DNA from 3 places in the Streptomyces sp. NPDC051909 genome. Region 1 is predicted to be linked to each of the others. Evidence: riboswitches for the same ligand, from Rfam matches in the RefSeq annotation. Region 1 holds a riboswitch; each other region holds the start of a gene.
The links. A riboswitch is a leader RNA that binds a small molecule or an ion and turns the genes downstream of it on or off. The one in region 1 is predicted to bind thiamine pyrophosphate.

Region 2: linked by a shared signal. The riboswitch ahead of thiO (glycine oxidase ThiO) and the one ahead of AB0M18_RS24815 (thiamine ABC transporter substrate-binding protein) in region 1 are both predicted to bind thiamine pyrophosphate.
Region 3: linked by a shared signal. The riboswitch ahead of thiC (phosphomethylpyrimidine synthase ThiC) and the one ahead of AB0M18_RS24815 (thiamine ABC transporter substrate-binding protein) in region 1 are both predicted to bind thiamine pyrophosphate.

What each region holds. Positions count from the first base shown of each region.
Region 1 is NZ_JBFAYA010000016.1:104,413-107,678, forward strand. It holds gene AB0M18_RS24810 (iron ABC transporter permease) at 1-367, opposite strand, end outside; gene AB0M18_RS24815 (thiamine ABC transporter substrate-binding protein) at 421-1,518, opposite strand; TPP riboswitch at 1,602-1,711, opposite strand; gene rlmN (23S rRNA (adenine(2503)-C(2))-methyltransferase RlmN) at 1,741-2,847, opposite strand; gene AB0M18_RS24825 (hypothetical protein) at 2,987-3,266, shown strand, end outside.
Region 2 is NZ_JBFAYA010000005.1:343,759-347,024, reverse strand. It holds gene AB0M18_RS11040 (thiazole synthase) at 1-56, opposite strand, end outside; gene thiS (sulfur carrier protein ThiS) at 62-262, opposite strand; gene thiO (glycine oxidase ThiO) at 259-1,440, opposite strand; TPP riboswitch at 1,438-1,550, opposite strand; gene AB0M18_RS11025 (FAD-dependent oxidoreductase) at 1,727-2,965, shown strand; gene AB0M18_RS11020 (Rv2175c family DNA-binding protein) at 3,009-3,266, shown strand, end outside.
Region 3 is NZ_JBFAYA010000020.1:10,712-13,977, forward strand. It holds gene AB0M18_RS27455 (SsgA family sporulation/cell division regulator) at 1-206, shown strand, start outside; gene AB0M18_RS27460 (YibE/F family protein) at 396-1,808, opposite strand; TPP riboswitch at 1,881-1,996, shown strand; gene thiC (phosphomethylpyrimidine synthase ThiC) at 1,990-3,266, shown strand, end outside.

The DNA of each region.
Region 1 (3,266 bases):
TGTCGAGCCGCAGCCCCCACCAGTCGTCGAGCAGCCCGCGCCGCCCGACCAGGGCCAGGAACGCCGTGCCGACCATCACCGTCGGCAGCACGAACGGCACCGTGACCACGGCCCGCAGCACCCGCTTGCCGGGGAAGTCGAACCGCGCGAAGACATACGCGCCGGGCAGCGCGACAAGGAGGGTGAGCGCCGTGGAGGCGAGCGCCTGCCACAGCGTGAACCACAGGACGTCGAGGATCTCCGGCCGGCTCAGCGTCTCGCCGAACCGCCCGAGCTCCCACCGCCTGTCCGGCCTGAGCCCGCGCTCCACGATGGAGACGACGGGCCAGGCGAAGAACACGGCGAAGAACACGACGGGCAGGACCATCAGTCCGAGCCGCGTCGCGCTCCCCGCCGCGCTCCCCGAGCGCCTGATGCGGGCTACTTCAGGACGAGCGAGGTCCACTGCTGGATCCACTGGTCACGGTTGTCGGCGATCTTCTTAGGCTCCATCGTCTCGGGCTTGTCGATCACCACACCGTGCTTGGTGAACAGCTCCGGGAGCGTCGCGTCGCTCGTCACCGGGTTGACGAACATCTGCAGCGGCATGTCGTCCTGGAACTTCTTCGAGATGAGGAAGTCGATCAGCTTCTTGCCGCCCTCGGGGTTCTTCGCCCCGTTCAGCAGGCCCGCGAACTCGGTCTGGCGGAAGCAGGTGCCGGTGGACACGCCGGTCGGCGCGACCTTCGGCTGGGGCTCCGCGTACAGCACCTCGACCGGCGGGGAGGAGGCGTACGACACGACGAGCGGGCGGTCGCCCTTGGCCTTCTTGCCGCCGGCCGAGCCGGAGAACTCCTGGTTGTAGGCGAGCTCCCAGCTGTCGACGGTCTTCACACCGTTGGCCTTGAGCTTCTTCCAGTAGTCCTGCCAGCCCTCGTCCCCGTACTTCGCGGCCGTGCCGAGCAGGAAGCCGAGGCCCGGGGAGGACCGCTCCGGGTTCTCCGTGACGAGCAGGTCCTTGTACTGCGGCTTCGCCAGGTCGTCGAAGGTCTGCGGCGGCGCCAGCTTCCTGTCCGCGAAGTACTGCTTGTCGTAGTTGACGCAGATGTCGCCGGAGTCGATCGGCGTGACCCGGTGCTGCTCCTTGTCGAGCTGGAGCGACGCCGGGATCCGGTCCAGGCCCTGGGCCTCGTACGGCACGAAGATGCCGTTGTCGAGGGTGCGGGACAGCAGCGTGTTGTCCACGCCGAAGAAGACGTCGCCCTGCGGGGAGCCCTTGGTCAGGATCTCCTTGTTGACGGCCTCGCCGGCGTCGCCGCTCTTGAGCACCTTGACCGTGAGACCGGTCTGCCTGGTGAACTCCGCGAGCACCTCCTTGGAGGCGTTGAAGGAGTCGTGGCTGACGAGGGTCACGGTCTTCGGCATGGGCTGGTCGGTCTTGCCGGCCGCCTCCCGCACGTCGTCCGTGCCGCACGCGGCGAGGGTCGAGACGCCGAGCGCCGCGACGAGCGCGGCGGCGGCCGCCTTCCTGATGTTCACGTGAATGTCCTCCTGGGTGTGACCAGAAGGAGACGCGGCCCTGCCCGCGTCCGGGGAGACCGGGCGCGGGCAGGGCGCAACAGCTCGAGTTACGACCGAACTTCCTACCCAGAATGACCTGGGCAAGGTTCAGAGGGTCTGCGGTCTACGGTTACCGCACTCTCAGCGCTGTGGCGCTCCCCTGTCGGAATATGAAGATGTGTTCGAGCTCAGACTACAAGGTCAGCGCTCGGCGGCGGCCAGCTGTCCACAGGCGCCGTCGATCTCCTGACCGCGGGTGTCACGGACGGTGACCGGAACGCCGTGGCGGGCGATCGCCTCGACGAAGGCCTTCTCGTCCTCCGGGCGGGACGCCGTCCACTTGGACCCGGGCGTCGGGTTCAGCGGGATGAGGTTGACGTGCACCCGCTTGCCCTTGAGGAGGCGGCCGAGGAGGTCGCCGCGCCAGGCCTGGTCGTTGATGTCGCGGATCAGCGCGTACTCGATGGAGATCCGGCGGCCCGACTTCTCCGCGTACTCCCACGCGGCGTCGAGGACCTCGCGCACCTTCCAGCGGGTGTTCACCGGCACCAGGGTGTCGCGCAGCTCGTCGTCCGGCGCGTGCAGCGACACCGCGAGCCGGCACTTGAAGCCCTCGTCGGCGAACCGCAGCATCGCGGGCACCAGACCGACGGTGGACACGGTGATCCCGCGCTGTGACAGGCCCAGGCCGTCCGGCTCGGGGTCCGTGAGGCGGCGGATCGCGCCGACGACCCGCTTGTAGTTCGCGAGCGGCTCGCCCATCCCCATGAACACGATGTTCGACAGACGCGCCGGACCACCCGGCACCTCGCCGTCGCGCAGCGCGCGCATCCCGTCGACGATCTGGTGCACGATCTCCGCCGTCGACAGGTTCCGGTCCAGACCGGCCTGCCCCGTCGCGCAGAACGGGCAGTTCATGCCGCAGCCGGCCTGCGACGAGATGCACATGGTCACCCGGTCCGGGTAGCGCATGAGCACCGACTCCACGAGCGTGCCGTCGTGCAGCCGCCACAGCGTCTTACGAGTGGTGTCGTCGTCGCACGAGATGTGCCGCACCACCGACATCAGATCGGGCAGCAGCTCCCCCGCGAGCTTCTCGCGCGACGCGGCGGGAATGTCGGTCCACTCCGCCGGGTCGTGCGCATAGCGCGCGAAGTAGTGCGTGGACAGCTGCTTGGCGCGAAACGGCTTCTCGCCGATCGCGGCGACGGCCTCCTTGCGCTCGGCGGGCGACAGGTCGGCGAGGTGCCGCGGGGGCTGCTTGGCTCCGCGCGGGGCGACGAAAGTGAGTTCTCCGGGCTTGGGCATGGTGGTACCAGTGTCGCAGACGGATTCCCGGCGGCGACCGGACGCGAGTTGTTGATCAACGACCCATGGGGTTAAGTGATCATGCCAAGTGTCCGGTCGTGTCGCGGCCGGGCCGCGATCGGGCGGTCGGAGGAGTTCGGTGAAGGCTGTTGTACGGGGGGCCGCCGTCGCGGCCGTGCTGGCGCTCACGGTGACGGCGTGCGGGGAGGGGAACTCGACGGCGGGAAGTACGGCCGCGGGGAGCGCGGGCGCGGGAACCACGGCCGCGGGGAGCACGGCCGCGGGGAGCGCCGGGACGTCTCCCGCCTGGATCGACGCGACAGGGCTGTTCTCCGCCCTCCCGGTCGAGTCCGGCGTGGGTGACATCTTCGTCGGCGACGACGCCGCGGTGATCCAGGACGGCGAAGCGCTCGCCGAGT
Region 2 (3,266 bases), on a different contig from region 1:
ATGATCAGGCGGGAGGAGAAGTCGGTGCCGCCGAGGGTGAAGACGTCGTCGGACATCGCGCTCAGCCTCCCTGCACCGCGGTCAGGACCTCGACGCGGTCGCCGTCGGCGAGCGGCGTCGCGGCCCACTGGCTGCGCGGCACCACGGCCTCGTTGACGGCGGCGGCCACGCCGGAGTGCGCGGTGGTGAGGCCGGCGACGAGGGCGTCGAGCGCCAGGCCGGGGGAGAGCTCTCGCGGCTCTCCGTTCACGGACACGATCATGCGTGCTCCAGGTGTACGGGGGAGAAGCGGCGGGCGGTGAAGGCGGCGGCCTCGTCCGGCAGCGCGCCGGTGGTCAGGGCCCGGGCCATCACGTCGCCGGTGACGGGGGTGAGCAGCACCCCGTTGCGGTAGTGGCCGGTGGCCAGCTGGAGCCCGGGCAGGGCGCTGGGGCCGAGCAGCGGCGCGTTGTCGGGGGAGCCGGGGCGCAGCCCGGCGCGGGTCTCGGTGAGCGGCAGCTCGGTGATGCCGGGGACCAGCTCGTGCGCGTCGCGCAGCAGCTCGTACACCCCGCCGGCGGTGACGGTGGTGTCCCAGCCGAGCTCCTCGCTGGTGGCGCCGACCACCAGCTCGCCGTTCTCGCGCGGCACGAGATAGACGTGGCTGCCGCGGACCACCGCGCGGACGGTACGGGACAGGAAGGGCGCGTACGCGGGGGGCACCCGCAGCCGCAACACCTGGCCCTTCACGGGCCGCACGGGCGGCAGCGCGTCCGCCGGTACGCCGTCGAGCCGTCCGCTCAGGCTGCCGGCGGCGAGGACCACCTGGTCGGCGGCGACCTCGGTGCCGTCCGCGAGGACCGCGCCGGCGGCCCGGTCCCGTACCACCGTCAGGCGCTCCGCGCGGGTCCGGTGGAAGACCACCCCGGCCCGCTCGCAGGCCACGACCAGGGCGTCGGCGAGCCGGCGCGGGTCGACCTGGTGGTCGCCGTCCACCCGCAGCCCGCCGCGCACGCCCGGGGCGAGCATGGGCTCCAGGCGGCGGCAGTCGCGGCCGCTGAGCCACTCGGAGGCGAGCCCGCAGCGGGTCTGCAGGGCGTGCAGCTCGCGCAGATGGGCCCGGTCGTCGGCGTCGAGCGCGACCGCGAGGGTGCCGCAGGCGCGGTAGCCGACGTCGTGCCCGGTGGCCTCGGCGAGCTCGGCGACGAACGCGGGATAACGGCGGGCGGAGGCGAGGTTGAGCCCGAGCAGGGTCTCCTCGCCGTAGTGCAGCTCGGTGACGGCGGCGAGCATGCCGGCCGCCACCCGGGCGGCGCCGCCGCCTGGATCCGGGTCGGCCACGGCGACCCGCAGCCCGTGCTGCGCGGCCCGCCAGGCGGTGACCAGGCCGATGACGCCGCCCCCGATGACGAGGACGTCGGATGTGCTGCTTGTGCTGCTTGTGCTGCTTGTACGCGACATGGGCGTCCAGCCCCTCCCTTCGCCGGCATGACCCGGATCAGGTTCGTACGGTCGGAGGCCGGCCAGCCTCCCTCTCAGCCCGGTGCGTCCGGGCTCCCGCGATGTTCAGGGGCTGCCCGGCGGATCACGGCCGGGTCCGAGGTGCCGTGCCAGACGCCTCGGCCTGTCCGACCCTGATCCGCCGGGCAGCCCCTACGGCGGCCAGACTAGTCCGTGCCCGCGTCGGGTCCACAGGGCCACCCGGCCCCCGCTTCCTGACGCTCCGTCAGATGCGTATGGTGGTCGGGTGAGCGAGCAGAAGCAGGCACAGCAGCCGAACGAGCGGCGCGTCGTGGTCGTGGGCGCCGGAATGGCGGGCGTCCAGACCGCCGTCGCCCTGCGCGAACAGGGCTTCACCGGATCCGTCACCCTCATCGGCGCCGAACCCCACCAGCCCTACGACCGGCCCCCGCTGTCCAAGGCCGTCCTGCTCGGCAAGGCCGAAGGCTCCTCCTTCGACGTCGACTTCACCGCCCTCGACATCGACCTCCGGCTCGGCGTCGAGGTCACCGGACTGCGCCCCGCCGACCACGAGGTCGACACCGAGACCGGCCCCGTGCCGTACGACGTCCTCGTCGTCGCCACCGGCGCGAACCCGCTCACCCTGCCCGGCTCCGAGGGCGTCCCCGGCGTCCACCTGCTGCGCACCCTCGACGACGCCGTCCGCCTCGGCCCCGTCCTGGAACGCCGCCACGACATCGTCGTCGTCGGCGCCGGCTGGATCGGCGCCGAGTTCGCCACCGCCGCCCGCGAGGCCGGCTGCGCCGTCACCGTCGTCGAGGCCGCCGACCGCCCCCTCGCCGGCGCCCTGCCCGCCGAGGTCACCGCCCCCATGGGCGCCTGGTACACCGCGAGCGGCGCCGAACTCCGGCTCCACGCGCGCGTGCGACGGGTCGAGGAGGGCCGCGTCGTCCTCGACGGACCCGACGGCACCACCACCGAGCTGCCCGCCGACGCCGTCGTCGTCGGCATCGGCGCCCGCCCCGCCACCGACTGGCTGGCCGGCTCCGGCGCCGCCCTCGACCCCAGCGGCGCGCTCACCGCCGACGACCGGCTGCGCACCTCCCTGCCCGACGTGTACGCGGTCGGCGACTGCGCCTCCTTCCCCTCCGCCCGCTACGGCGAACGGCTCCTCGTGCACCACTGGGACAACGCCCTCCAGGGCCCCCGCACGGTCGCCGCCGACATCCTCGGCGCCGCGCCCGAGCCGTACGACCCGGTCCCGTACTTCTGGTCCGAGCAGTTCGGCCGCTTCGTCCAGTACGCGGGGCACCACGGCGCCGCCGACACCCTCCTGTGGCGCGGCGACCCGGCCGACGAGAGCTGGACGGTGCTGTGGCTGCGCCAGGGGACCCCGGTCGCCCTGCTCGCCGTCGGCCGGCCGCGCGACCTCGCCCAGGGCCGCCGGCTGATCGAGCGGCGCACCCCGGTCGATCCCGCGAAGGCCGCCGACCCCGCCGTCCCCCTGAAGGCCGCAGTCAGGTAGGGCCCGACTACCGACTGTCAGTCCGGGATGGCAGGCTTGTCCCGTGACCGAGATTGACGCAAAGACCGATGCTCTCGTCCCCGACTGGCTCTACCTCCCCGACATCGCGGAGAAGCTCGACGTCGAGGTGACGCGCGTGCGGCAGCTGGTGAAGGAGGGCCAGCTCATCGCCGTGCGCCGCGAAGTGCGCCCCGGCGAGAAGATCCTCCAGGTGCCGGCCGCCTTCATCCAGGGCGACAAGGTCGTCAAGGGCCTCGTCGGCACGCTGACGCTGCTGCGGGACGACGGCTTCACGGACGAA
Region 3 (3,266 bases), on a different contig from region 1:
ACCCCGAGAGCCTCTCCGACGTGATGATCCGCCTCCAGGTCGGCGGCGACCGCGCCCTGTTCCGCGCGAGCGCACCGCCGCTGGTGGCCTTCCTCGACCGTACGGACAAGCTCGTACCGCTCGGACAGGAGCGCACGCAGGGTGACTTCGAGGACCACCTCGAGGCCGCGCTCGGTCGGATCCTCGCCGAGGAGAACGCGGGCTGACGGCAGGGCCGCCCCGCCCCCGCCCCTGCACCCCGGCCCGGCATCCGTCCCCACCCGAGCCCCGGCACCCCTCCCGTACGGGTCAGCGCCCACCCGGCCCGTACGCCCGACTCCTCTTCCTCCGACTCCTCTTGGTCCGAGACCTCCCTTGGTCCGACTCCCCTTGGTCCGACTCCCCGTCGTCCGGCGTCACTTGGCGCGGCGTCGACGGCCGCCGCCTCCGGCGGCCCGCCCGCCCCGGCCCGCGCGGCCGCCGCCCGGGCTCGTGCCGGTCTCCGCAGCCCCAGGCCCCGGCCGGTCCGCCGACACGACGAGCGACGCGAGGGCGGTGGTGATCGGCACCGAGGCGACCAGCCCGATCGAGCCGACCAGGGTCCGCACGATCTCCTCCGCGACCAGCTCGCTGTTGGCCACCGTGCCCACGCTGCTCTGCGCGATCGAGAACAGCAGGAGCAGCGGCAGGGCCGCGCCCGCGTAGGCCAGGACCAGGGTGTTCACCACCGAGGCGATGTGGTCGCGCCCGATCCGGATCGCGGCCCGGTAGAGCCGCCGCGGCCCCATGTCCGGGTCGGCCTGGTGCAGTTCCCAGACCGCGGAGGTCTGGGTGACGGTCACGTCGTCGAGCACGCCGAGCGAGCCGATGATGATTCCGGCGAGCAGCAGACCGGACATGTCGATCTCGGGGTAGAGCCCGTGGATGAGACCGGTGTTGTCGTCGGTGTTGCCGCTGAGCGAGGCCCAGTCGATGAAGACCGAGCCGAGCAGCCCGATCAACAGCAGTGAGACCAGGGTGCCGAGCACCGCGACCGAGGTGCGGGCCGAGAGGCCGTGGCACATGTAGAGCGCGATCAGCATGATCGCACTCGAACCGACGACGGCGACGAGCAGCGGATTCGAGCCCTCGAGGATCGCCGGCAGGATGAACATGGTCAGCACCAGGAAGCTGATGGCGAGCGCGATCAGCGCCATCACGCCGCGCATCCGGCCGACGATCACGACGGCGAGCGCGAAGATGCCGGCGAGGACCGCGATCGGCACCTTCCGGTTCACGTCGGTGACGGAGTACTGGAGGTCCTGCGGGGCGTCGGGAGCGTACGCCACCACCACGCCCTGCCCCTCGTGGAGTTGGCGCGGCGCGTCCGGCTGCACGATCTCGATGAACCTGCGGCCCTTGTCCTGGCCGGTGGTGACCTCGACGGTGGCCTTATCGCACTGCCCCTGCTGCCCGTTGACCGCCTCGCGCCCCTCAGGGGTGGAGGTGTCGCCGGTCGGCGGGACCTGGGCGGCGTTCACGTCCTTGCAGTCGACGTGCTCGACGGCGACGACCTTGCCCTGCTCGGTCTGCCGGTCGAAGCCGACGCCGGTGCGCTGGTGGCCGGGCGTCGCGCCCGGCCACAGCACCACGAGGCCGACGACGACGGCGGTGGCGAAGGGGATCAGGACGGCCGCGATGACCCTGCGCAGATGCCGGGAGACCGGCGCGGCGGGGCCGTGACCGTGCGCATGAGAATGCCCATGACCGTGCTCGGGTCCGTGCTCGGGCCGGTGCTCATGGCTGTGCTCACGGCCGTGCGGTTCGGGGGGCTGCTCGGAGGAAGTCACCGCCCGATCATCGCAAGAACGTCGAGACCCCCACTGTTCAGCACGCCCGGGGTGCCGCTAGCGTGGTGACACCTTTGCACACGCGGGAGCTCGGAGCACCGGGCTGAGAGGGCGCTGACGAATCGCTGCGCCGACCGCCGAACCTGTTACCGGGTAATGCCGGCGTAGGGAGATCGGTCTCATGACCATTCAGGATGCACACACGCCTGCCTCCGACCAGAACGCCCCGCAGGGCGGCGGCCAGGGCCAGCGCACGCCGGGCTGGCACAAGGGTTACGTCGAGGGCTCCCGCCCCGACCTCCGGGTGCCCGTCCGACAGGTACACCTCACCAACGGCAAGGACGTGACGCTGTACGACACGTCCGGCCCGTACACCGACCCGACCGTCGAGACGGACGTCCGAAGGGGTCTGGCGCCGCTGCGCGAGAACTGGATCATCGCGCGCGGCGACACCGAGGAGTACCCGGGCCGTCCGGTCCGGCCCGAGGACGACGGCATCAAGCACACCTCGCCGCGCGGCGGCGGGCTCAGGAACCTCGACGCCGTCTTCCCCGGCCGGCCCCGGCTGCCCCGCCGCGGCCGCGCCGGCCAGGCCGTCACGCAGCTCGCGTACGCCCGCCGGGGCGAGATCACCCCGGAGATGGAGTACGTCGCGATCCGCGAGAACGTCTCCCCCGAGGTCGTACGGGAGGAGATCGCGGCGGGCCGTGCCGTGCTGCCGGCGAACGTCAACCACCCGGAGATCGAGCCGATGATCATCGGCAAGCGGTTCCTGGTGAAGGTCAACGCCAACATCGGCAACTCCGCGGTCACCTCCTCCATCGAGGAGGAGGTGGAGAAGATGACCTGGGCGACCAAGTGGGGCGCCGACACGGTCATGGACCTCTCCACCGGCCGCAACATCCACACCACCCGCGAGTGGGTGCTGCGCAACTCCCCCGTGCCGATCGGCACCGTGCCGCTCTACCAGGCCCTGGAGAAGGTCGACGGCAAGGCCGAGGAGCTGACCTGGGAGATCTACAAGGACACGGTCATCGAGCAGGCCGAGCAGGGCGTCGACTACATGACGGTGCACGCCGGCGTGCTGCTGCCGTACGTGCCGCTCACCGCCCGCCGCAAGACCGGCATCGTCTCGCGCGGCGGCTCGATCATGGCCGCGTGGTGTCTCGCGCACCACGAGGAGAACTTCCTCTACACGAACTTCGAGGAGCTCTGCGAGATCCTCGCGGCGTACGACGTCACGTACTCGCTCGGCGACGGTCTCCGGCCCGGCTCGATCGCGGACGCCAACGACGACGCGCAGTTCGCGGAGCTGCGCACGCTCGGCGAGCTGAACACGATCGCCAAGCGGCACAACGTGCAGACGATGATCGAGGGCCCGGGCCATGTCCCGATGCACAAGATCAAGGAGAACATCGACCTCCAGCAGGAGATCTGCGAGGAGGCGCCGTTCTACAC